3 regions of the Nocardia sp. NPDC055165 genome follow, and region 2 is predicted to be linked to each of the others. Evidence: riboswitches for the same ligand, from Rfam matches in the RefSeq annotation. Region 2 holds a riboswitch; each other region holds the start of a gene.
What was found. Region 2 has a riboswitch for S-adenosylmethionine ahead of ACWFRF_RS21335 (rhodanese-like domain-containing protein). Riboswitches for the same ligand answer to the same signal wherever they lie in the genome.
Positions count from the first base shown of each region.

Region 1: another riboswitch for S-adenosylmethionine. It lies ahead of ACWFRF_RS23165 (amino acid ABC transporter permease); the one in region 2 lies ahead of ACWFRF_RS21335 (rhodanese-like domain-containing protein).
Region 3: another riboswitch for S-adenosylmethionine. It lies ahead of ACWFRF_RS33510 (bifunctional o-acetylhomoserine/o-acetylserine sulfhydrylase); the one in region 2 lies ahead of ACWFRF_RS21335 (rhodanese-like domain-containing protein).

Region 1 is NZ_JBSGSS010000011.1:149,215-157,094, reverse strand. Features, by position in the region: gene ACWFRF_RS23185 (carotenoid biosynthesis protein) at 1-92, shown strand, start outside; gene ACWFRF_RS23180 (LppM family (lipo)protein) at 240-995, shown strand; gene ACWFRF_RS23175 (glycosyltransferase family 2 protein) at 997-2,169, shown strand; gene ACWFRF_RS23170 (hypothetical protein) at 2,424-3,143, opposite strand; SAM riboswitch class I at 3,510-3,603, shown strand; gene ACWFRF_RS23165 (amino acid ABC transporter permease) at 3,713-4,708, shown strand; gene ACWFRF_RS23160 (amino acid ABC transporter ATP-binding protein) at 4,705-5,466, shown strand; gene ACWFRF_RS23155 (ABC transporter substrate-binding protein) at 5,499-6,458, shown strand; gene ACWFRF_RS23150 (LLM class flavin-dependent oxidoreductase) at 6,455-7,525, shown strand; gene ACWFRF_RS23145 (ABC transporter substrate-binding protein) at 7,522-7,880, shown strand, end outside.
Region 2 is NZ_JBSGSS010000010.1:64,980-72,859, forward strand. Features, by position in the region: gene yczR (MocR-like transcription factor YczR) at 1-526, shown strand, start outside; gene ACWFRF_RS21305 (hypothetical protein) at 513-884, opposite strand; gene ACWFRF_RS21310 (CaiB/BaiF CoA transferase family protein) at 963-2,060, opposite strand; gene ACWFRF_RS21315 (DUF456 domain-containing protein) at 2,189-2,671, shown strand; gene ACWFRF_RS21320 (amidohydrolase family protein) at 2,672-3,523, opposite strand; gene ACWFRF_RS21325 (FAD-dependent oxidoreductase) at 3,708-5,096, opposite strand; gene ACWFRF_RS21330 (Rv0361 family membrane protein) at 5,287-5,745, shown strand; SAM riboswitch class IV at 5,791-5,910, shown strand; gene ACWFRF_RS21335 (rhodanese-like domain-containing protein) at 5,928-6,344, shown strand; gene ACWFRF_RS21340 (O-succinylhomoserine sulfhydrylase) at 6,355-7,563, shown strand; gene ACWFRF_RS21345 (PIN domain-containing protein) at 7,628-7,880, opposite strand, start outside.
Region 3 is NZ_JBSGSS010000027.1:35,081-42,960, reverse strand. Features, by position in the region: gene metX (homoserine O-acetyltransferase MetX) at 1-451, opposite strand, end outside; gene ACWFRF_RS33510 (bifunctional o-acetylhomoserine/o-acetylserine sulfhydrylase) at 448-1,764, opposite strand; SAM riboswitch class IV at 1,847-1,957, opposite strand; gene ACWFRF_RS33505 (TetR family transcriptional regulator) at 2,022-2,744, opposite strand; gene ACWFRF_RS33500 (MFS transporter) at 2,879-4,372, shown strand; gene ACWFRF_RS33495 (NADP-dependent isocitrate dehydrogenase) at 4,659-5,876, shown strand; gene ACWFRF_RS33490 (MFS transporter) at 6,108-7,256, shown strand; gene ACWFRF_RS33485 (hypothetical protein) at 7,297-7,880, shown strand, end outside.

The DNA.
Region 1 (7,880 bases), on a different contig from region 2:
TTCCCGCGTCGGCGATCTGGGGTTTCCTCGGTCTCGGTGTGCTCGGAATCCCGTTGTTTCTGCGTGCGCGGGCCGCGCGACGCGCGTTCTGAGCGGGCAGGCCCCGCCGCGACACACCCCGATTCGGGGCGAAAATGCCTGATCGGCGCGGGTGGGTGGTGAACGCTGGGCCCGTCGTGTGGGCTCTCGGGCCTGAGCCTGGCACGATGTCAACCGTGCAGCCGAGTCCCGTCGCCGACATGCCCGCTCCTTCGCCGCGTCGTTCCGTGCCCGCGCGGCGCGTCGCGGCCGTTGCCGTCCTGCTGGCATTGCTCGTGCCCGCGCTCGCCGGGTGCCTGCGTGTGCAGGTGTCGATGGGGGTGTCGTCGAACGATCGCGTGTCGGGGCGGATCGTCGCCGCGGTGGTGCCGACGGGGCCTGAAGACAAGGGGCCGCAGCTGAAGGCGCCGGAGCAGCTGGCGGCGAAGGTGCGGGTGGAGAACTACAACCAGGACGGGTACATGGGTACCCAGGTGTTCTTCGACGATCTGTCCTTCGGCGAGGTCGGCCAGCTCGGTGGCCTGTCGGATCAGACCCAGGGCATGTTCACGCTCGAATTCCAGCGCAGCGGCGATCTGGTGAGTCTCACCGGGCGGGTCGACCTGGAATCGGTGCCGCCGCACGGCTCGGACGTGCAGTTCTCCGTGGCGTTCCCGGCCCGCGTCGCCAAGACCAACGGCACCCGTGAGACCACCGACAGTGAGAACACGGTGTCGTGGAAGCTGCCCGCGGGCGAGGTGTCGACCCTGCGTGCCGAGGTGAAGTACGCCGACCCCAACACCCGCTCGTTCGCGGGCTGGGCGGGCATCGTCGGCGGCATCACCCTCGCGGTGGCCGCGCTGATCGCGGGCCTGGCGTTCCGCGACCGCAACCCCGGCCCGCCGAACGCACCGCGTGGCGGTTTCTCCCCCTCGGAGATGTGGCGCGAAATCTCCAGTCGCAGACTGGGCCGCTGACATGAGCGCGGCTGCCCGCTACCTGACCTGGGCGGGCACCGGTCTGGCCGCGCTCGGCGCGGCCACCGCCGCCTACAACCTGGTCACCTTGCGCACCCTGCCGCGCGGGGTCGCGGGCGTGATCGAACCGGTCACGGTGTGCGTCCCCGCCCGCGACGAGTCGCAGCGCCTGCCCGCGCTGATCGCCGACCTTCGCGCGCAGGTCGGCGTCCCCCGCCTGAGCGTGCTGATTCTCGACGACGCGTCCACCGACGGCACCTACGAAGCCGCACTCGACGCGATCGCCGACGACGAGCGCTTCACCGTCCTGCGCTCGGCCGCCCACCCCGCCCCCGGGTGGACCGGCAAGGCCGCCGCGTGCGCGCGCCTGGCCGCCCGCACCGACGCGGCCGCCCTGGTCTTCATCGACGCGGACGTCCGCCTGGCCCCCCATGCGATCGCCGCCGCGGTGACCGAATTGCGCAGGCGCGGAGCAGGTCTGGTCTCGGCCTGGCCGAGACAGGACGCCGGTTCGACCGCCGAGCGCCTCATCCAGCCCCTGCTGGCCTGGTCGTGGGCCTCGACCCTGCCCGTCGGCCCCGCCAATCACAGCCTGCGCCCGTCCACCGTCGTAGCGTGCGGCCAGTTCCTCGCCGTCGACGCCGCGGCCTACCGCGCCGGCGGCGGCCACGCGGCCGTAGCAGCCAGCGCCACCGAGGACCTGGACCTGGCCCGCGCCATCCGCCGAGCAGGCCATCGCACCGCCCTGGTGACCGCGGGCCCCGCCGCGAGCACCCGAATGTATACCGGCACCACCGAACTCACCGACGGCTACACCCGCTGGCTGTGGTCGGCCTACGGCGGCCGCCGTGACACCGGCGCAGCCATCGGAATCCTCGCCGCCCTCGCCTATTGGATTCCCCCACTGGCCGCGATCTTCGGCCGCACCCGAACCCGCCGAGCAGGCCTACTCGGCTACCTGGCCGCCGTCACAAGCCGTCTGACCGCCCGCACCATCGAAACCCGCCGCCCCCCAACGGCCCTCGACCTCACCTCAGCCCTGGCCCACCCCCTCTCGGTAGCCCACTACCTCGTTCTCTGGACCCGCTCCCACCACCGCCACCGCACCGGCCGCCTCCGCTGGAAACAGCGACCTTTGGTGACGCCCGACGACGCCGTTACCCGCCTGGCATGACCACCGCCTCCGTCGCCACTCCGGCGGTTGACGACTGTTCGATGTCCAGATCCAGGTCTGCCCAGGCGATTTCGACCTTGACCAGGTCGATTTGCGGTGACAAGGTCCTGACCACGTAGCCCGATTCGCTCGGTGACGTACCTGCCGTCCGAAGTGAGACGCTGTTGCTCGATGGAGGACACCGGTCCGTCGTCGTCGACCATGCGGACGATCCAGTACTGGGCGATGCCGAGCCTGACGCCGACCCGCGAGTTTCAGGCGACCTCGGTAATGCCGATGGTGGGAAAGAAGAAGCAAGACCTGCCCGCATTGTCGGTGGTGCCGAAGACGGCGGCCAGGACGGTACCGCGGCCGGTGTCTACGGGGACAGCGCGAACGCCGCCGACGGGGATGGCAGCGAAGAGGAAGTCCCGGATGGCGGTTTCGGCGAGGGGACGCAGTTCGGCGGGAACCTCGGGCGGGACCATGGCGCGAACGATGTCGGCGATCGAGCCCATCGAAGCCATGCCGCCGCGACCGGTGCTGATATTGAGCCAGGCCACCTGCATACCGGAGGTTTTCGTCGCAGCGGTGTCGGGGGCGAGGCCGTAGGGCAGGAAGGTGAACAGGGTCTGGCCGGACTTCACGGCCGACAGGTCGATGCCCGGGATCGGGAGGGTGTTCGCCGGCCACGGCCCAGGGACCGCGCCCGCGACAGCCGGCACGAGACCCGCGCCGTCACCGGTGCAGTTCGCGGCGACCGTGGGGTACAGGAACGGCTGGATACCCAGGGATTTCAGCGTCTCGACGACGGTTTGGTAGGCGCCGAGCAGATCACCCGGGCCCGCCGATGGCCGAACAGCCGGCGCATCCCGGGTGACAGCGGGCGTCACCGGTGCGGCCGGTTCGGCGGCGGCCAGTGGCGCGGCCAGCAGTAGCGCGGCGGCGCAGGCCGTCAGCGAGGTCAGTGTGGTGGAACGACGTGCAACGATCACGGCGAAACTCCTCATCGACGCAGAGAAGGCCGACGCTACCGCGTGCGGTGGGTGAATCCGGACAGGTGAAGTCACCGGCCGTTCGGCGCGTCGCAATCTCGCAGCGAACCCGCCGCCGCGGCCCGGTGTCCGCCCCCTTCTCGGCACCGGACCCAACGACGCGTCCGCAGGATCCCTACGCCCGGACGCGTTCGCCCAGACCCCTGCGCACGCGCCCGCGCGCGAATCACCTACCGCGCCGAACCGGGGCAATTATGCCGGTGCCCACGATCGGTTCCAACCTCTGCGCTCACGTTGATTTCTATCGTTGCGCGCACTAGTGCATATGCCACATGCTGATTCAGCTCGGGCCACGACGGCCGGGCACAACCATCCAGAGCGACCGAGAGACCTGGCTCTACGACGTCGCAGCAACCCGCCCGTTTCGGGGTGTGGGTGCTTCTGCCGGGTTCGATGGAGGAGATTTTCTGCTGTCCACCTGTCCGGCCTGAGCGCCGCCAGATCGCGAACCCGTTGCTGGCCGGGTGGAGGTCACTGTGCCTCGTTCCACTGTTTTCCGAAGGATTCCCATGACCGCGTCTGCCGTATCCGGCGCCGAGACCGCGCCCGCACCGCCCGGCGACGCTCTCCCCGCCGACAAGGCGCCCGTCGACGACCTGCCCCGGATCGCCGGGTCGTGGCACCCGTGGCGCTGGGCCGTCGCGGCGATCGCCCTACTGCTGGTGGCCCAGTTCGCGCACGGCCTGATCACCAATCCGGGTTGGGACTGGGGCACTTTCGCCCAGTACTTCACCGCGAAGTCGGTCCTGGCCGCACTCCGGGTGACCATCGAGCTCACCCTGTGGGGCACCGCCCTCGGTTTCGCGATCGGCACGCTGCTGGCGATCGGGCGGGTGTCGAACAATCCCGTGCTGCGGGTGATCGCCTGGACCTATATCTGGGCTTTCCGTTCGATCCCGCTGATCGTGCAGCTGCTGTTCTGGTTCAACATCGCCTACCTGTATCCCCGCCTGTCCGTGGGCATTCCGTTCGGCCCCGGCTTCTACGAGTTCGATGTCAATGGTGTGATCAGCGGTTTCACCGCGGCGGTGATCGGGCTGGCCCTGCATCAGGCGGCGTATTCGGCCGAACTGATCCGGGCGGGTCTGCTCGCCGTCGACGACGGTCAGCTCGAAGCGGCGGCGGCGCTGGGGATTCCACGCTGGCGCCAGTTCCGCACGATCGTGTTGCCGCAGGCGATGCGCTCGATTCTGCCGAACGCGGCCAATGAGGTGATCAGCCTGTTCAAGGGCACCTCGATCGTGTCGGTGATGGCGATCGCCGAGCTGTTCTACCAGGTGCAGGTGATCTTCGGCCGAAACGGCCGGGTGGTGCCGCTGCTGATGGTGGCGACCGTCTGGTACATCGTGCTCACCACGGCGCTGTCGATCCTGCAGTACTACATCGAACGGCACTACGCCAAGGGCGCGCAGCGTGAGCTGCCGCCGACACCGTGGCAGCGGGTCCGCGCCAAGGTCACCGAGATCGCCGCCGGTGCGGCCGCACCCCGAGGAGCAACCCGATGACCGCAGCGGTGCTGGCGCGCGGAATCCGCAAGTCCTACAGCGGCACCGAGGTACTGCGTGGCGTGGATCTGGCCGTACGCGCCGGTGAGGTGGTCGCGCTGATCGGGCCGTCCGGCTCCGGCAAGTCCACACTGCTGCGGGTGCTCAACCATCTGGAAGCGCAGGACGCGGGCACCGTACACATCGACGGTGAGCTGATCGGCTACCGCCAACGCGGCAATACCCTGCGTTCGCTGCCCGACCACGCGGTGCGCGCCCAGCGCAGCCGCATCGGCTTCGTGTTCCAGCAGTTCAATCTGTTCCCGCATCTCACGGTGCTCGACAACGTGGTGCTCGCCCCGGTCTCGGCGCAGCGCCGTCCGCGCGGCGAGGTGATCGCCGAGGCGACACAGCTCTTGGAACGGGTGGGCCTGGCCGATTTCGTCGACGCCTACCCCCGGCGTCTGTCCGGTGGTCAGCAGCAGCGCGTGGCCATCGCACGGGCCCTGGCCTTGAAACCACGGCTGATCCTGTTCGACGAACCCACCTCCGCACTCGACCCGGAGCTGGTCGGCGAGGTCCTCGCGGTGATCCGCGATCTCGCGCACAGCGGCACCGCGCTGGTGATCGTCACCCACGAGATCGGTTTCGCCCGCGAGGTCGCCGACACGGTCGTGTTCCTCGACGAGGGCGTGATCGTCGAGCAGGGCGAGGCCGCCAGCGTTCTCGATCACCCCGAACACCCGCGTACGCAGGCGTTCCTGTCCCGCGTCCGCTGAACATCCCTTCCCACGAACAGGTTTCGACACTGATGAAGCTCTCCACTCTGATCGGCATCGTCGCGGCGGCCACGCTGTTGACGGCAGGCTGCACCGCCGAGCCCGAGGCCGCCGACACCGTGCAGGCCGGTGCGATCACCTACGACCTGTCTCCCGCCCAGGAGGGCAGGGTGCGCGCCGCCAAGGTCGACGCGATCGCCGCCGAGGTGCCCAAGGCCATCCGCGACCGCGGCACGCTGGTGGTGACCGGTCCCGCCGGTTCCGTGCCGCCGCTGCGGTTCTACGCCACCGACGACCGGACCGTCATCGGCTCCGAGGTCGACTTCGCCACCCTGGTGGCCGACATCCTGGGCCTGAAGCTCGACATCCAGGTGGCCGACTGGTCGCAGAACTTCGTGCGGGTGGATTCCGGTGAGGTGGACGCGTTCATCTCGAACGTGACCGTCACCGAGGAGCGCAAGGAGAAGTACGACTTCGCCACCTACCGCACCGACACCGTCGCCCTCGAGGTCCCGAAGGACAGCACGCTGACCTACACCGACCGCAAGAGCCTGGCGGGCAAGCGGATCGGGATCGGCGCGGGCACCAATCAGGAACAGCTGCTGGTGAGCTGGAACGAGAAGAATGTCGCCGAGGGCCTGCCCCCGGTCGACATCGCCTACTACCAGCAGAGCACCGACTACTACCTCGCGCTGGCCTCCAAGCGCATCGACGGCTACATCGGCCCGAACCCCGCGGCCGTCTATCACTCCGCCACCAGCGACGGCAAGATCATCGCCACCTTCTCCGGCGCGGGTGAGCAGCTGCAGGGCGAGATCGCGGCGCTCACCAAGAAGGACAACGGCCTGATCGGCCCGATCCACAAGGCGCTGCAGCACGCGATCGCCGACGGCAGCTACCAGAAGATCCTCGATCGCTGGGGCCTGAATTCGGAGAAGGTCACCGAGTCGCGGATCAACCCGCCCGGTCTGCCGAAGAAGCCCGCCGCATGAAGTTCCTACTGATGACGCTGATCACGCGGGTGCCCGATCCGGTCACCGGCGTGGTCCCGACGACGCGCGATCGCCTGCACGAGGTGGTCGAACAGGCCAGGCGCGCCGAGGAACTCGGCTACGACGGGTTCGCGGTCGGTGAGCGGCACGAGGATCCGTTCCTGTCGGCCGCTCCCCCGGTGGTGTTGAGCCATATCGCGGCCCTCACCTCGCGAATCAGCCTGTTCACCGCGGTCACCACCTTGAGCCTGCTCGATCCGGTGCGCGCGTTCGAGGACTATTCCACCCTCGACAACCTGTCCGAGGGCCGGCTCGAGCTGATCATCGGCAAGGGCAACGGCGCGGCGCAGGCGCAGCTCTATCACGTCACCACCGAGGATCAGTGGGAGCGCAATCGGGAAGGGTACGAGCTGTTCCGGGCGCTGTGGGACAGCGAGGAAGTGACGTGGTCGGGACAGTTCCGACCCTCGCTCGCCGCCGCCAAGGCGTTGCCCCGGCCGCTGCAGCCGCGGGTGCGGATCTGGCACGGGAGTGCGACGAGCCTGGAGTCGGTGGAACTGGCCGCGCGCCACGGTGATCCGGTGTTCTCGGCGAACGTCACCAATCCGATCGAGCCGTACGCCGCGCTGATCCGCCACTATCGCGAGCGGTGGGCGCACTACGGTCACGACCCAGCCGATGCGCTGGTCGGCGCGGGCACCGCGGGCTTCCATGTGGCGCGGACCTCGCAGGAGGCCGTCGCGGTGTTCCGCCCGCTGTTCGAGGCGCGGACCTCGCTGCAGCGCAAGGTCGGCAATCCGGTCGTGTTCGAGACCGTCGAAGACTTCGTCACCCGCTCGTCGGCGCTGGTCGGCAGCCCGGAGCAGGTGATCGACAAGGTCGGCCGCTATCACGAACAGTTCGGGCACGAGGTGATCCACCTGTCCGCCGAACGTGACGGCCGCACCGAATCCGAGTACCTGGGCAGTCTCGAACTGTTCCAGGCCGAGGTGGCGCCCGAGCTGCGCCGCCGCATTCCGAGTCGTCCCCTGGCCGCTGGCCGCCAATTCTCTGGAGTTGTCTCGTGATCCGTCCTCGTCATCGCATCGCCGCCGCCGTCGGCGCACTGGCCGCCGTCACCACGGTGGTCGCCTGTGGCAGCGACACCGCAGGCTCCGGTGCTCAAGCCGGTCCGCCGCAGCCGGGCGGCACGTTGCGCTACGGGCTGTCCGGCGCTCCGACCTGCTCGGATCCGGCGCAGTCGGGCACCAACCAGACCATCTATGTGGCCCGCCAGATCGTCGACTCGCTGACCGATCAGGACCCGAAGACCGGCGCGATCACGCCGTGGCTGGCCAAGAGCTGGGAGGTCAGTCCCGACGCCAAGGTGTTCACCTTCAAGTTGGCCGATGGGGTCACTTTCAGCGACGGCACCGCGCTCAC
Region 2 (7,880 bases):
GATCGTCACCATCGGTTCGGCGTCGAAGTCGTTCTGGGGTGGCCTGCGGGTCGGCTGGATCCGTACCAGTCAGCCGCTGATCACCAAACTGCTCGGCATCCGCTCCACGGTCGACCTCGGCACCCCGGTGATGGATCAGCTGGCCACCGTCCACCTGCTCGAGAACGCCGAACCCATTCTCGAGCGTCGTCGCGAACAGCTGCGCGCCCAGCGCACCGCCCTGCTCGACGCCGTCGCCGAAGACCTCCCCGGCTGGCACATCACGGTCGGCGCGGGCGGTATGTCGGTGTGGGCCCAGCTGCCGAGCCCGGTTTCCACCGCGCTCGCCGCCACCGCGCCCAATCACGGCGTATTGCTGGCCGCCGGACCACGTTTCGGCGTCCAGGGCGCGTTCGAGCGTTTCGTCCGGCTGCCGTACACCCACCCCGAAGCCGAGCTACGCATCGCCGTCAAATCCATCGCCGCGGCCTACGACGCCCTCACGCCCCGCGCCGCCGATCCGCTCCAGCCACTCACCTGCTACTGAACGCGCACGGGTTGTGCCCGGTGGAAGCCGGTTCGGGGCGCACGGTTTCGTACCCCGCCCCGAACATGAACAGCACCGAGGCCACCAACCCCAGCGCGGTCAGCGGCACCGCGACGGCGCCGCGTTCGGACGGATAGCGGAACAGCAGCACCAGCAGACACAGCAGCGAAACGGCGGCGGCCAGCAGCATCCCGGTCGCCAGCCCGTTCAGCACGCTCACCATCACCGGCACCGGTGCCGCACTGTGGCAATGGTTTTCGGCGATCTGCGCGGTACGGGTGTCGAACAATCCCTCGGCCAGGATGAAGCACAGCACTGCCGCGCCGAAGGTGGTGACCGCGATGAGGGCGGCGAGCACCTTCGGTGGGGTTCTGACGGTTCGGAACCTCGGCCTGTCGTCGATAGTGGAAAACTTTACCGACGACAGGCCGCCAAATCAGTCAGCCCAGACCGTTTCGATCGGTGTCGCGACGTTCGGCGGGGGAGTGGGTGTGCCGCCCGGTGTGCGCGAGAAGCGCGGCGCGGGCGCGTGCTGGACCACACCGTCGATGTCGATCAGGCCGGTACGGGCCACGATGTGCGGGTTCTCGGTGGCCTCGGTGAAGGTCAGCACCGGTGTGGTGCAGGCATCGGTGCCGTCGAAGATCGCGGCCCACTCGTCGCGGGTCTTCGTCAGGAACTTGTCGGTGAACAGCTTGCGCAGCTGTTCCTGACCGTTCGGGTCGATCTGCATCGGCAGACCTTCCGGGTCGATCTCCAGCCCGGCCAGCAGTTCGGCGTAGAACTGCGGCTCGATCGCGCCGACGGCCATGTACTTGCCGTCGGAGGTCTCATAGGTGTCGTAGAAGGCCATGCCGGTATCGAGCAGGTTGGTGCCGCGCTCGTCGGACCACAGGCCGACCCCGCGCATACCCCAGATCATGTGCGAAAGGGCAAGCGCGCCATCGATCATCGCGGCGTCGATCACCTGGCCCTTGCCGGAATTCTGCCGCTCCACCAGCGCGGCGAGCACGCCGAACACCAGGAACATCGAGCCGCCACCGAAGTCGCCGACCATGTTCAGCGGCGGCACCGGCCGCTCGCCCTTGCGCCCGATGGCATTGAGCACACCGGTGAGCGAGATGTAGTTGATGTCGTGTCCCGCGCGATCGGCGAGCGGGCCGTGCTGGCCCCAGCCTGTCATCCGGCCGTACACCAGGCGCGGGTTGCGGGCCAGCGCCTCGTCGGGTCCGAGGCCCATGCGCTCGGTGACGCCGGGGCGGAAGCCCTCGAGCAGCACGTCGGCCTTCTCGACCAGGTCGAGGATCTTGGCGACGTCGGCGGGGTCCTTCAGATTCGCCTCGACGATCGTTCGCCCGCGCCACTGGGGGCGTTCCATGAAGCCGGGCAGCTGGTTCGGGCGCTGCACGCGCACCACGTCGGCCCCGAGGTCGGCCAGCAGCAGCGCGGCGTGCGGACCTGGCCCGATGCCTGCCAACTCGATGACCTTGATGCCCGCAAGGGGCCCCTGCTTGGCGGTGGACTCCGTGCTCACGCGGTGACCTCAGTTCGTCGTCGAACGGTATTGACACTCCGACAATAGCGCTGGGGTGGCGGCTCGGGTAGAGCATGGGCGAGAATTCGCACGAGCGCGACTCGGCGTGGCAACGGGAGGACCCGATAGTGGGCGTGTGGGGTGAGGTCGTTGTCGGCCTTGTCATTCTGGTCGGCATCGTCGGCGTGATCGTACCGATTCTGCCGGGCGTGATCCTCATCTTCGCGGCAATCGCGGTGTGGGCGTTCATGACCGGCGGTACGACGGCCTGGACGGTGCTGGCGATCGCCACCGTCGCGCTGGCGCTCTCCGGCATCGTGAAGTACACCTGGCCGGGCAAGCGGATGCGCGAAGCCGGAGTGTCGAACCGTGCGCTGCTGGCCGGTGCGGTGCTCGGCATCGCCGGCTTCTTCGTGATCCCGATCGTCGGCCTGTTCATCGGCTTCGTGCTCGGTGTGTACCTGGCCGAGCTGTACCGCTTGAAGACCAACGACCTGGCCTGGCCCGCGACCGTGCACGCGCTCAAGGGCGTCGGCTTGTCGATGCTGGTCGAGTTGTTCGGCGCGCTGATCGCGTCCGGTGTGTGGCTCACCGGCGCGATCATCAGCTGACTACTCGATGATCGGCAGCGGACGGGTGTGGTCGTCCGCGCCGGGGAGCTGATTGCGCGGGATCGGGATAGTCGGATTCTCGGTGCGGGGTAGCGGCTCGGATTTCGGGCGACGCACCGCGGGCAGCCGGTAGAACTCGCGGGCATTGTCCTCGAGCACCGCGTGGATATCGGAGCCGACCACCTGCGAGATCAGGTCCACATCGCGCTCCTCGAACGGCCTGCCTGCGCGCGTGCCGGGCAGATCGCTGCCGAACATCAGCGCACCCGGGTTGACGGTGTGGATGCGTCGCAGCGTCTCGGCCACATCCATCTCGACCCGGCCGAACCCGGTCGCCTTCACCCTGGCGCCGCGGTCCACCAGGTCGAGCAGGTACGGCAGACCCTCGTCGGACATGCCGAGATGGTCGATCGAGAGCGCGGGCAGCTTCGAGATCACCGGTTGCAGCGAGGCCAGCATCTGACCGTCGATGTAGAGCTCCACGTGCCAGCCCGCCAGTTCGTGGGCGCGCAACGCCTGCAATGTCATCTCGGTGATGTCGGCGGCGGCGCGCTTGAGGTTGAACCGCAGGGCGCGTACGCCTGCCCGGTTCAGCGCGAGGATCTCGTCGTCGGTGGCGTCGAGATCGAGCCGGGTCACGCCGACCCAGTCGGGACCGAGCGCGGCCAGTGCTGCCTTCAGGTACGTCTGATCAGCGCCTTGGAAAGACGCGCTGACAACAGCACCGCCGCGAACATCGAAGTGCGCCATACGCTTTCGATAGTCATCGATCACGTAGGGCTCGGGGAGATAGCCTTCGTTCTCGATCAGCGGAAACCGCGGATCGATGATGTGGACGTGGGCATCGAACACCAGTACAGAATGCCTTATCTCTGCGGCGCGAGCGCGCTCAACGTCGCGCCCCCACTAGGACGGGACCACTGAAACCCCGAGTTCTGCCATGACAGCACACCCAACTCCCGCACATCCCGACCCCGAGGAGGGATCGGCGGGCCATTCAGGGCCGCGAACACGCGCGCGCCAGCGCGCCGAAAACTCAGGCCTTGTTCGGCTCGGAGGCGCGCAGCATGTCCTCGCGCTCCACGACCTTCACGCGCTCACGGCCTTCGGGCTCGCCGAGGGCGCGCTCGTGGGCGTCGAGGCGGTACCAGCCCGCCCAGGTGGTGAACGGGATGCCCTTGCCCTCGAGGAACTCGGTGACGGCGTCGAGCTCGGGCTTCGGCGCGGGGGCGAAGGCCTTGGCGTCGTCGAGCAGGCAGGCGATGGTCTCGTTGGCGTCGCCCTTGGTGTGGCCGATGAGGCCGACCGGGCCGCGCTTGATCCAGCCGGTCACGTAGGTGGCGGGCATGAATCGGGCGTCACCTTCGGCGGTGTCGTCGGCGATCACGCGGCCGGCCTCGTTGGGCACCGTGCCCGCCTGATCGTCGAACGGCAGCTGGGTGACGTTCTGCGAGAGGTAGCCCACGGCGCGGTACACGGCCTGGATGTCCCAGTCGGTGAAGTTGCCGGTGCCCTTGACGTTGCCGGTGCCGTCGAGCTGGGTGCGTTCGGTCTTCAGGCCGACGACCTTGCCGTCTGCGCCGAGGACCTCCGAGGGCGATTCGAAGAAGTGCAGGAACAGCTTGTGCGGGCGGTCGCCGTGGTCGCGGATGGCCCACTGCTCCAAGGTGTTGGCGACCATGTCGACCTGCTTGGAGTTACGGCGCGCGGCTTCGGAGCCCTCGTCGTAGTCGATGTCCTCGGGGTTGACGATGACCTCGATCGTCGGCGAGTGATCCAGTTCGCGCAGCTCGAGGGGCGTGAACTTGGCCTGCGCGGGACCACGACGACCGAACACGTGGACCTCGAGGGCTTTGTTGCCCTTGAGACCTTCGTAGACGTTCGGCGGGATCTCGGTCGGCAGCAGTTCGTCACCGGTCTTGGCGAGCACGCGCGCGACGTCGAGGGCGACGTTGCCGACACCGAGGACCGCGACCTTCTCGGCGTCGAGTGGCCAGGAACGCGGGACGTCGGGGTGGCCGTCGTACCAGGACACGAAGTCCGCGGCGCCGTAGGAGCCGTCGAGGTCGATGCCGGGGATGGCCAGGGCGCGGTCGGCGTTGGCGCCGGTGGAGAAGATGACCGCGTCGTAGAACTGGCGCAGGTCGTCGAGGGTGATGTCGGTGCCGTAGTCGATGTTGCCGAGCAGGCGGACCTGGTCCTTGTCGAGGACCTTGTGCAGGGCGGTGATGATGCCCTTGATGCGCGGGTGGTCAGGGGCGACGCCGTAGCGGATCAGGCCGAAGGGCGCGGGCATACGCTCGTAGAGGTCGATGCTCACGTCGGCATCGGACTTCATCAACGCGTCGGCGGCGTAGATACCGGCCGGTCCCGCACCCACGATCGCAATGCGAAGTGGGCGAGTCGCTGCACTCTGTTCGGTCATTTCTACGCGCACCCTTTGGTCGAGAACTGATTTGACGGCGTCAACTTAGCTTAGGCTAAGTCGGACATCCGCTTACTGGCAGCTGCCATCGACGTCGGCAGCCGACCGCAATCAAGGCGATTCTAGCTGCGGCGTTGCAGCCACCCGGCGCGCGGTGTAGCTGCCCGCGCGGGTCTGTCAGGATTACAGCATGAACGAGGAGCAAACAGGCTCGGATGACCAGCCCGTAGTGGTGGATCAGACCGACAAGCGTTCCATCGTCCCGTTCGTCGCGGCCGCGGTGATCGCGATCATCGTGCTCATCGGCATCGTGGCGGGTGGACTGCTCTCACCCGCTGAGAAAAATGTCACAGAGGCCGACCGTCTCGCGGCCGCCGTCACCAACTATATCGACGCGCGCTCGCGCAGCGACCTCCGTCCGCCGACCGGTGTGGCCTGCCCCGGGTTCGACGAGGAGAAATCCGGCCTCGGCGAACAGCTCGGTGGCCCGAAATCCACTGTCACGATCGACGGCAAGGGTTTCGAGAACGCCACCGTCAACGGCGACCGCGCCAAGATCGACGCGGCGCTCGTGGTCAACGGCAACCCGGCGGCGAGCAACTGGAAACTGACCCGCGTCGACAGCGCGTGGCTGGTGTGTTCCTTCTGAATCGTTTGACACGATGACCGGTGCCGAGGCAATCTCAGATCGCAAGGTCATGAGTGCCAGCGTCAAGCCCCGGCTCGCTGGTCGGCAACCCTCCTCCGCGGTGGGGTGCTCCGGGTGACGACCTGGCCGTGTGTTCGGGGATTTCCGGCACGGCAAGAGCGGATTCACGCAGGAGGATCGACATGACTTACGCCGGCGACATCACCCCTGAGAAGGCGTGGGAGCTGCTCACCGAGCACCCCGGCGCTGTGCTGGTCGACGTGCGCACCGAAGGCGAGTGGGCACACATCGGCATTCCCGACACCAGTTCCATCGAACGCCCTGCCCACTTCATCGAGTGGGTCGACGGCACCGGCACCCGCAATCCCGAGTTCGGCGTGCAGCTCGAGAAGGCACTCGCCGGTCGCCCCGACGACGCACCCGTGGTGTTCCTGTGTCGCTCCGGTCAGCGTTCCGCGCACGCGGCGAACCTGGCGACCGCGGCGGGCGTGGCACCGTCCTACAACGTGCTCGACGGTTTCGAAGGTGGTCCCGACGCGTTCGGTCAGCGCGGCAGCACCGGTTGGCGCGCTGTCGGCCTGCCGTGGCGTCAGGCATAAGGAGAAAAGCATGATCACCGGTGGTTCGTTCGACAAGCCACTGCCCGAAGGCGTCGGTCCCGGCACGCTCGGCGTGCGCGGCGGTCTGCGCCGTTCCGGCTTCGACGAGACCTCCGAGGCGCTGTACCTGACCTCCGGTTTCGTCTACGAGAACGCCGAAGCCGCCGAGGCCGCGTTCACCGGCGACGTCGAGCACTTCGTCTACTCGCGTTTCGGCAACCCGACCGTGGCCATGTTCGAGGAGCGCATCCGCCTGCTCGACGGCGCCGAGGCGGCCTTCGCGACCGCGTCCGGCATGTCGGCGGTGTTCACCGCGCTCGGCGCCCTGCTGAAGGCGGGCGACCGTCTCGTCGCCGCCCGCAGCCTGTTCGGGTCCTGTTTCGTGGTCTGTAACGAGATCCTGCCGCGCTGGGGTATCGAAACCGTGTTCGTCGACGGTGACGACCTCGACCAGTGGGAGCAGGCCCTCTCCGTCCCCACCCAGGCCGTGTTCTTCGAGACCCCGGCCAACCCGATGCAGACCCTCGTCGATGTCCGCAAGGTCACCGAGCTCGCCCACGCCGCGGGCGCGAAGGTGGTGCTGGACAACGTCTTCGCCACCCCCCTGCTCCAGCGCGGTTTCGAACTCGGCGCCGACGTGGTGGTCTACTCCGGCACCAAACACATCGACGGCCAGGGCCGCGTCCTCGGCGGCGCCATCCTCGGTGCCCAGGACTACATCGACGGCCCCGTCAAAACCCTGATGCGCCACACCGGCCCCGCCCTGAGCCCCTTCAACGCCTGGACCTTGCTCAAGGGCCTGGAAACCATGCCGTTGCGCGTGCGCCACTCCACCGAGTCGGCCCTGCGGGTAGCCGAGTTCCTGGAGACCAAGGATTCGGTCGACTGGGTGAAATACCCCTTCCTGGAATCACATCCGCAACACGCGCTGGCCAAAGAGCAGATGACCGGCGGCGGCACCGTAGTCACCTTCGCCCTCAACGGCGAAGACGGCAAGAAGCGAGCCTTCGAGGTCCTCAACCGCCTCCGCATCATCGACATCTCGAACAACCTCGGCGACGCCAAAACCATGATCACCCACCCCGCCACCACCACCCACCGAGCCATGGGCCCGGAGGGGCGCGCGTCAATCGGCTTGTCCGACGGGGTAGTTCGCATCTCGGTCGGTCTGGAAGACCTCGAAGATCTCCTCGGCGACCTCGACAACGCCCTGAGCTAGTTCGTCCGAACGTCCCGAGTCGGCCTGTCGCAACGGGCAGGTCGACGTCGGACTCGTGGATCGCCTACCGGACCGGGTCGTAGACCGCGAACCCCAGGTGGCCCGCGACGGTGGCCATGTTCTTGTCGTGGGTCACCACCGTGAGATCGTCCAAGCCGCTGCGCAATGCCGAGGCGAGATGAATGGCGTCGAGTGTCCGGATGTGCGAGATGATCGCTTCGGCTTCGTTCAGCACAGCGTGATCGATCGGAATGATGTCGATGTGGTCGATGATCTGACCTCGGTCGAGCACGGGCAGGCCTTCCCGGCGAAGGACG
Region 3 (7,880 bases), on a different contig from region 2:
GCACCTCGAACAACTGCGCTTCGGCTTTCACCTGGTCACGGATGTTCAGCTCGGGAAACCGCGCGCCCCATGGCTTTCCGTCGGAGGCGAGTGAGGACGGGCCGGTGCTGCCCTTGCAGCCGCCCAGCACGTTGGTCGCGATCACACACCACTCGTCGGTGTCGATCGGCGCGCCGGGCCCGACCATGCCCTCCCACCAGCCGGGCGCCCCGTCGGGCCCACCGACGACATGGGAGTCGCCGGTGAGCGCGTGTTCGACGAGCACCACGTTGTCCAGGGTGGGCGAGAGCTCGCCCCAGCGTTGCACCGCCAGCCGCACATCGGGGACGACGGCGCCGTTCTCCAGCGCCACATCCCCGATGGCGACCAGGCCGACGCGCCCGTCCGGCGGCGGCAGCAGGGCCACCCCGGTTCCTGGTCGGGCGATCGGCGATTCGGTGCTCACAGTCACGTCGTCGCCGCCGCGAACCCGGCCCGCAGATCGGCCAGAATGTCGTCGATTCCCTCGATGCCCACCGCGAGCCTGACCAGGCCGGGGGTGACGCCGGCCGCCAGCTGCTCTTCGGGCGTCAACTGCGAGTGCGTGGTCGACGCCGGGTGAATCACGAGTGAACGCACATCACCGATGTTAGCTACATGGCTGTGCAGGCTGAGCGCGTCCACGAACTTCTTGCCCGCGTCGACGCCGCCTGCCAGCTCGAACGCCACGATCGCGCCCGCGCCCTTGGGCGCCAGCTCCTTGGCTCGCGCGTACCAGGGCGAGGACTCGAGGCCCGCGTAGAACACCGCGTCGACGCCCGGCTGCTCGGCGACGAACTTCGCGACCGCCTCGGCATTGCTGACATGCCGTTCGACCCGCAGGCTCAGCGTCTCGATGCCCTGGGCGATGAGGAACGCGTTGAACGGCGAGACCGCGGCACCCAGATCGCGCAGCAACTGCACGCGAGCCTTCAGCGCGAACGCGGGCGCGCCCAGATCGGCGAACACCGCACCGTGGTAGCTGGGGTCGGGCTCGGTGAAGCCGGGGAAGCGCGCGTTGCCGTCGGCGTCGCGCACCGTCCAGTCGAAGGTGCCGCCGTCGACGATCACGCCCGCCACGGCCGCACCGTGCCCACCCAGGTACTTCGTCGCCGAATGCACGACGATGTCGGCGCCGTGGGCCAGCGGCTGGATCAGGTAGGGGGTCGCGACGGTGTTGTCCACGATCAGCGGAAGGCCGTTCGCGTGCGCGACACCGGCGATGCCGGGGATGTCGAACACCGCGCTGCTCGGGTTGGCGATGGTCTCGCCGTAGAACGCCTTGGTGTTCGGCTGGATCGCGGCTTCCCACTGCGCGAGGTCATCGGGATCCTCGACGAACGAGACCGTGATTCCCAGCTTGGGCAGCGAGTAGTGGAAGAGGTTGTAGGTGCCGCCGTAGAGGTGCGGGCTGGACACGATGTGGTCGCCCGCGCTCGCCAGGTTCAGGATCGCGTAGGTCTCCGCGGCCTGGCCCGAGGCCAGCAGCAGCGCCGCGACGCCACCTTCGAGCGCGGCCACGCGCTGCTCCACCGCGTCCTGGGTGGGGTTCATGATCCGGGTGTAGATGTTGCCCGGCTCGGCGAGACCGAACAGCGCGGCGGCGTGATCGGTGTCGCGGAAGGTGTAGGAAGTGGTCTGGTAGATCGGCAGCGCCCGCGCGTTGGTGCTCGCGTCGGGAGCTTGGCCCGCGTGGACCTGCTTGGTCTCGAAGGACCAGTTCTCGGGCAGGGAAGAGTCAGTCATGTCGTGCTCCAAATGGGTGTCAGCCGGGGGATCTCGTCAACTGGGTCGGATCGACTGGCAACAACACATGGGGGCCTCCTGCAGTGCGCGCTTGCTCTCGACTTTCGAGAGCCCGGTCATCACCCGGAGCACCCCACCGCAGCTGGAGGGTTGCCGACCAGCGAGCCGGGGCTTGGCGCTGGTACTCATGACCTTGCCGTCATGTTAACCGGAGATCTCCCGCGGGCGGAAACTTCCCCCGCATTTCCCGCCGAAGATCACTCGCCGGACGGTGTGCCGAAGCCTGGCGTGTCGTCCACCGGTGCGCCACAGACCTGCCGCAAGCCGTGGTAGGCGCGCAGCACGGCGTCGCGCGTGACCCGAACGGCTACCGTCGGTGACCCGCTCAGCAGTGCCTGTTCGGTATCGGCGACCGAGAGATGGCACAGCATCTGCCAGATCCCGGCCACCAGCTTCACCGTGAAGTCCTCCGGTGACGTGCCCATCCGCTGCGCGAGCTCGGTGCACACCGCGACGTTCTTCTTCTCCGCGTATTCCAGCGCGCGCGCGTTGACCGACTGGCTGGTGCGCATGATCCGCTGCATCTGCAGGAACTGACGGATGAACCGGATACCGTCCGCATCCGCCTCGGCCTGGACCACCTCCAGGTAGGCGCCGCACAGTGCCTGGAGTTCGTTGCCGGTGTTCGGCTGGGAGCGCAGCGCGACGGCGACGGAGACCCCGAAGTCGTCGATCGGGGCCAGCACGATGTCTTCCTTGAGCGCGAAGTACCGGTTGACGGTGCGTGGGGACACATCGGCACCCGCGGCGATCTGCTCGACCGTCGTCGCGTCGAACCCTTGGCTGTCGCACAGGTCGAGTCCGACCGCCACGATCGCGGCCTTGGTCTGGAGTTTCTTGCGCTCGCGCAGGCCCAGTGGCGCGCCGGCAGCCGGTTCGGTCGTCCGGTCGGCGCTGATCGGAGTGGTCGAGTCCAGCATTTGACCAGCCTACCGTGTCGGCCGCTTTATCTGTCCAACTAGGCCAATTGGCGCAGTCAGACATTTTTCTCTTGACGCCAATTGTCTCACAGTGCCAGGATTGGTCCACACTGATCGAGTGACGAGGAGTCCTGGTGACCAGCACCGAGATAGAAACGAAACATGTTGATTCCCAACAGAGTTCGATGCGGTGGTGGGCGCTGGTCGTGCTCTCCGCCGCCCAGCTGATGGTGGTGCTCGACGCCACCGTGATCACGATCGCCCTGCCCTATGCCCAGCGTGACCTGGGGATCAGCGACGGCGACAAACAGTGGGCGCTCACCGCGTACACACTCATCTTCGGCGGGCTACTGCTGCTCGGCGGGCGGATGGCCGACTACCTGGGCCGGCGCCGGATCTTCCTGGTCGGCCTGGTCGGCTTCGCCGCCGCGTCGGCGCTGGCGGGGCTCGCGCAGACCGGTCCGCAGTTGTTCGTCGGCCGAGGTCTGCAGGGTGCGTTCGCCGCGCTGCTCGCCCCCGCGGCCTTGTCGCTGTTGTCGGTGATCTTCACCGATGTGCAGGAACGGGCCCGCGCGTTCGCGGTGTTCGCCGGCATCACCGCCGGTGGCATCGCATTCGGGCTGATCGTCGGCGGCGCGCTCACCGAATTCGCGTCGTGGCGGTGGACGCTGCTGATGAACACGCCGATCGCGCTCATCGCGGTAGCCGGTGCGGTGGCGGTGATCGCGCGCGATATCCCGGTGCCCAGAACCGGCGGCTACGACCTGCCCGGCGCCGTCACCGTGACATTCGGCTTGGTGTCGATCGTCTACGGATTCAGTCGCGCCGCCGAACACGGTTGGCTGGCGGGTAGCACCCTCGGCCTGCTCGGGGCCGGCTTCGCCTTGCTCATCGCGTTCGTCTTCATCGAGGCACGCTCGGCGAACCCGCTGCTGCCACTGCGAATTCCGGGTGAGATCAATCGCGGCGGCGCTTTGCTGGCCGCGCTGCTGATCCCGATCGCGATGTTCGCCATGTTCTTGTTCCTGAGCTTCTACTACCAGAACACCCTGGGGTATTCGCCGCTGAAGGCCGGGATCGCGTTCCTGCCGTTCCCCGTGGGCATCGGGATCGCGGCGGGCATCACCAGTTCGTTGATGCCCAAGTTCGGGCCGCGTCCGCTCATGGTGGTCGGCGCGCTGCTCGGCGTCGTGGGACTGCTGTGGTTGGCACAACTGAGCTACGGCGACGGGTACGCGCTGAGCGTGCTGCCCGCGCAGCTGTTGATGGCGCTCGGGATGGGCCCGCTGTTCGTCGGGATGCAGGCCGTGGCCCTGCATCAGGTCGATGCCGAGGACTCCGGTGTCGCGAGTGCCCTGCTCAATGCCGCCCAACAGGTCGGCGGCGCCGTCGGCACCGCCCTGCTGACCACCCTGTCGGTGCAGGCCGCCGAGAACTACGTCACCGACAACCCGACCGTCGACCACCTGATCGAACGCGCCTCGATCTACAGCTATGACGTCGCGTTCTATATCGGCGCCGGCTTCTTCCTCGCCGCCGCCGTGGTGATCGCGGTGATGATCCGCGACAAGCCGGAGAACCTGATCGAAGGCGACGAACACGCGGCCGCGATACCCGTCGCGGTCTGACCTTCTCGACGAGGCCCGCGCTACGGCGCGGGCCTCTTGTTACCACTCAGTAGCCGGTCAAGGCCCGATCGGGTGATGACAGGCGGGCCGGGAGGGCTGTCCCGCACAGTGGGGCCTCCCGTCGCGGTGAGGTGGGGGACAGCAGTACGCTCGTCTTGTTTGCACCACACGTCCCGCAGACAACGCGGGGCATATACGTTGTCTGTTGGAACTGCTGGGGTCCGCTCACAAGCGTGTTCGCCTAGCCGTGCAATAAGGGCACCCACCGAGGAGGACACGAAGATCCATGTCCAAGATCAAGGTTGAAGGCACCGTTGTAGAACTCGACGGCGACGAGATGACCCGGATCATCTGGCAGTTCATCAAGGACAAGCTGATCCATCCCTATCTCGACGTGAACCTCGAGTACTACGACCTCGGCATCGAGTACCGCGACAAGACAGACGACCAGGTCACCGTCGACGCGGCCAATGCCATCAAGAAGTACGGCGTCGGCGTGAAATGCGCCACCATCACCCCCGACGAAGCGCGGGTGAAAGAGTTCGGCCTCAAGAAGATGTGGCGCTCGCCCAACGGCACCATCCGTAACATTCTGGGTGGCACCATCTTCCGCGCGCCGATCATCATCTCCAACGTGCCCCGGCTGGTGCCCGGCTGGACCAAGCCGATCATCATCGGCCGTCACGCCTTCGGCGACCAGTACCGCGCCACCGACTTCAAGGTCTACGAGGCGGGCACCGTCACGCTGACCTTCACCCCGGAAGACGGCAGCGAGCCGATCATCCACGAGGTCGTGAAGATGCCCGAGGACGGCGGCGTCGTCATGGGTATGTACAACTTCAAGAAGTCCATCGAGGACTTCGCGCGGGCCTCGTTCAACTACGGCCTGCAGCAGAACTACCCGGTGTACCTCTCCACGAAGAACACCATCCTCAAGGCTTACGACGGCATGTTCAAAGACACCTTCCAGGAAGTCTTCGACGCCGAGTTCAAGGCCGAGTTCGACGCGGCGGGCCTCACCTACGAGCACCGCCTGATCGACGACATGGTCGCCTCCTCCATGAAATGGGAGGGCGGCTACGTCTGGGCCTGCAAGAACTACGACGGCGACGTGCAGTCCGACACCGTGGCCCAGGGCTTCGGCTCGCTCGGCCTGATGACCTCGGTGCTGCTCACCCCGGACGGCAAGACCTGTGAGGCCGAGGCCGCGCACGGCACGGTCACCCGGCACTACCGTCAGCACCAGCAGGGCAAGCCCACCTCGACCAACCCGATCGCGTCGATCTTCGCCTGGACCCGTGGCCTCGAACACCGCGGCAAGCTGGACAACACCCCCGAGGTGATCGGCTTCGCGCAGGCGCTCGAGGACGTGGTCATCAAGACCGTCGAGGGTGGTCAGATGACGAAGGACCTCGCCGCGCTCGTCGGCGGCGACCAGGGTTACCTGAGCACCGAGGAATTCCTCGGCGCGCTGGACGTCAACCTGGCTCGCGCTCTGAAGTGAGATAGCCCCGGTTCGCAACCGCGAACCTGCACGGCTGTGAGAAAGCGCTCGCATCGAATCCGATGCGAGCGCTTTTGCGTCCGTACCCGGCGGTTGTTCCCACGGTGGGGTAACTCACGCTCGTTTCGGGTAGCTAATGGGTAGTCGTGCCCGTTGCATGGAAGCGTGACTTCTTCCATCGCAGCCCCCGATCGCCTCGACGTGCCACGCACCAGCTGGCATGTCCCGGCGATGCTCGCGTTGGCGCTGGGTGGATTCGGGATCGGGACCACCGAGTTCGTGACCATGGGGTTGCTGCCCGATATCGCGCGGGCCTTCGATATCTCCGAGCCGTCGGCCGGGCACGCGGTGTCGGCGTACGCGCTGGGGGTCGTGGTCGGTGCGCCGCTGATCGCCGCGTTGTGCGCGCGGGTGGCGCGCAAGAAGTTGCTGATCGTGTTGATGGTCGCGTTCACGCTCGGCAATATCGGGACCGTGCTCGCGCCGACCTTCGGCACGCTCGTGCTCGCGCGGTTCGTGTCCGGTCTGCCGCACGGCGCGTACTTCGGCGTCGCCTCGCTGGCCGCCGCCACGCTCGCGCCCGTGGGGCAGCGAGCCAAGGCCGTGGCCGCGGTGATGCTCGGGCTCAGCGTGGCGAATGTGATCGGGGTGCCCGGCGCGACCTGGCTCGGTCAGCACCTGGGCTGGCGTGACGCCTATGTGGTCGTCGCCGTGATCGGCGTGGCCACGGTGGCCGCTCTGTGGCGCTATGTCCCCGCGCTGACCAGCATGAAGATCACCAACCCGATAACCGAACTCGGGGCGCTGCGACGCCCGCAGGTGCTGCTCACCCTGGCTGTGGGCGCGATCGGCTTCGGCGGCATGTTCGCGGTCTACACCTACATCGCCACCACGATGACCGATGTCGCGGGCATGCCCATCGGCGCGGTGCCGATCGTGCTGGCGCTGTTCGGTCTCGGCATGATCGTGGGCAATATCGGCGGCGGCATCCTCGCCGACCGCGGCGTCGACCGCTCGATCTTCGTGGCCATGATCGCGATGGTCGTGATCCTGGCCGGGTTCGTCCTGGCGGCGCACAACCCCGTCACCGCCGCGATCGGCGCCTTCCTCGTCGGCGCCTCGGGCGCGGCCCTGGCCCCCGGCCTCCAAACCCGCCTCATGGACGTAGCCGCCGACGCCCAAACCCTCGCCGCCGCCCTCAACCACGCCGCCTTGAACATGGCCAACGCCGCGGGCGCCTGGCTCGGCGGCCTCGTCATCGCCGCGGGCCTCGGCTACACCGCCCCCGCCATGGTCGGCGCGCTCCTGGCCGTCGCCGGTGTCCTCCTGTTCACCCTCACGGTTTTCCTGCAACGCCGGTCGGCGCATAACACGCCGTAACCGATTGGTGCCCTTGCGTACTTCGTCATACGTTGCCCACATGCCGAGCCACCTGCACGAGGGTTTGCTTGACCTGTTCCGCACGGATCTCTTGCTGGCTCCGTCTCTGCTGGCTGAGGAGTTCAGGATCCCGCTGCCCGGCTTGTCGCAGATGCGGGCTGAGCCGTGCGACTTCACTGACGTCGGACCCAAGGAGTTCCGCGGTGACTTGGCCCTCAGCACCCACGACGATCGGGACATCCCGGTACTCGGTGTGTGCGTCGAGGTGCAGTTGTCCAAGGCGGACGTGCGTCGCTGGAAATGGCCGGTCTACCTGACCACCCTGCGATCGCGGCTGTGTTGCCCGGTAGTGCTGTTGGTGGTGACGCCCAGCAGAGCAGTCGCGAAGTGGGCCGAGCAGCCGATCGAGCTCGATACGGTCGGATCGGTCATCCAACCGCTGGTGCTGGGCCCGGACCGTTTCCCTGTCGTCACCGATCCGGTCGAGGCCGGAAAGTGCCCCGAGCGCGCGACGCTGTCGGCGATCGCCCACGGCGCAGGTCCGCATATGGAGGAAGTCCTTGCCGCGTTCCTGGCCGGGCTGATGAAAACCGACGATGAACATGCCAAAATGTATCTTGATCT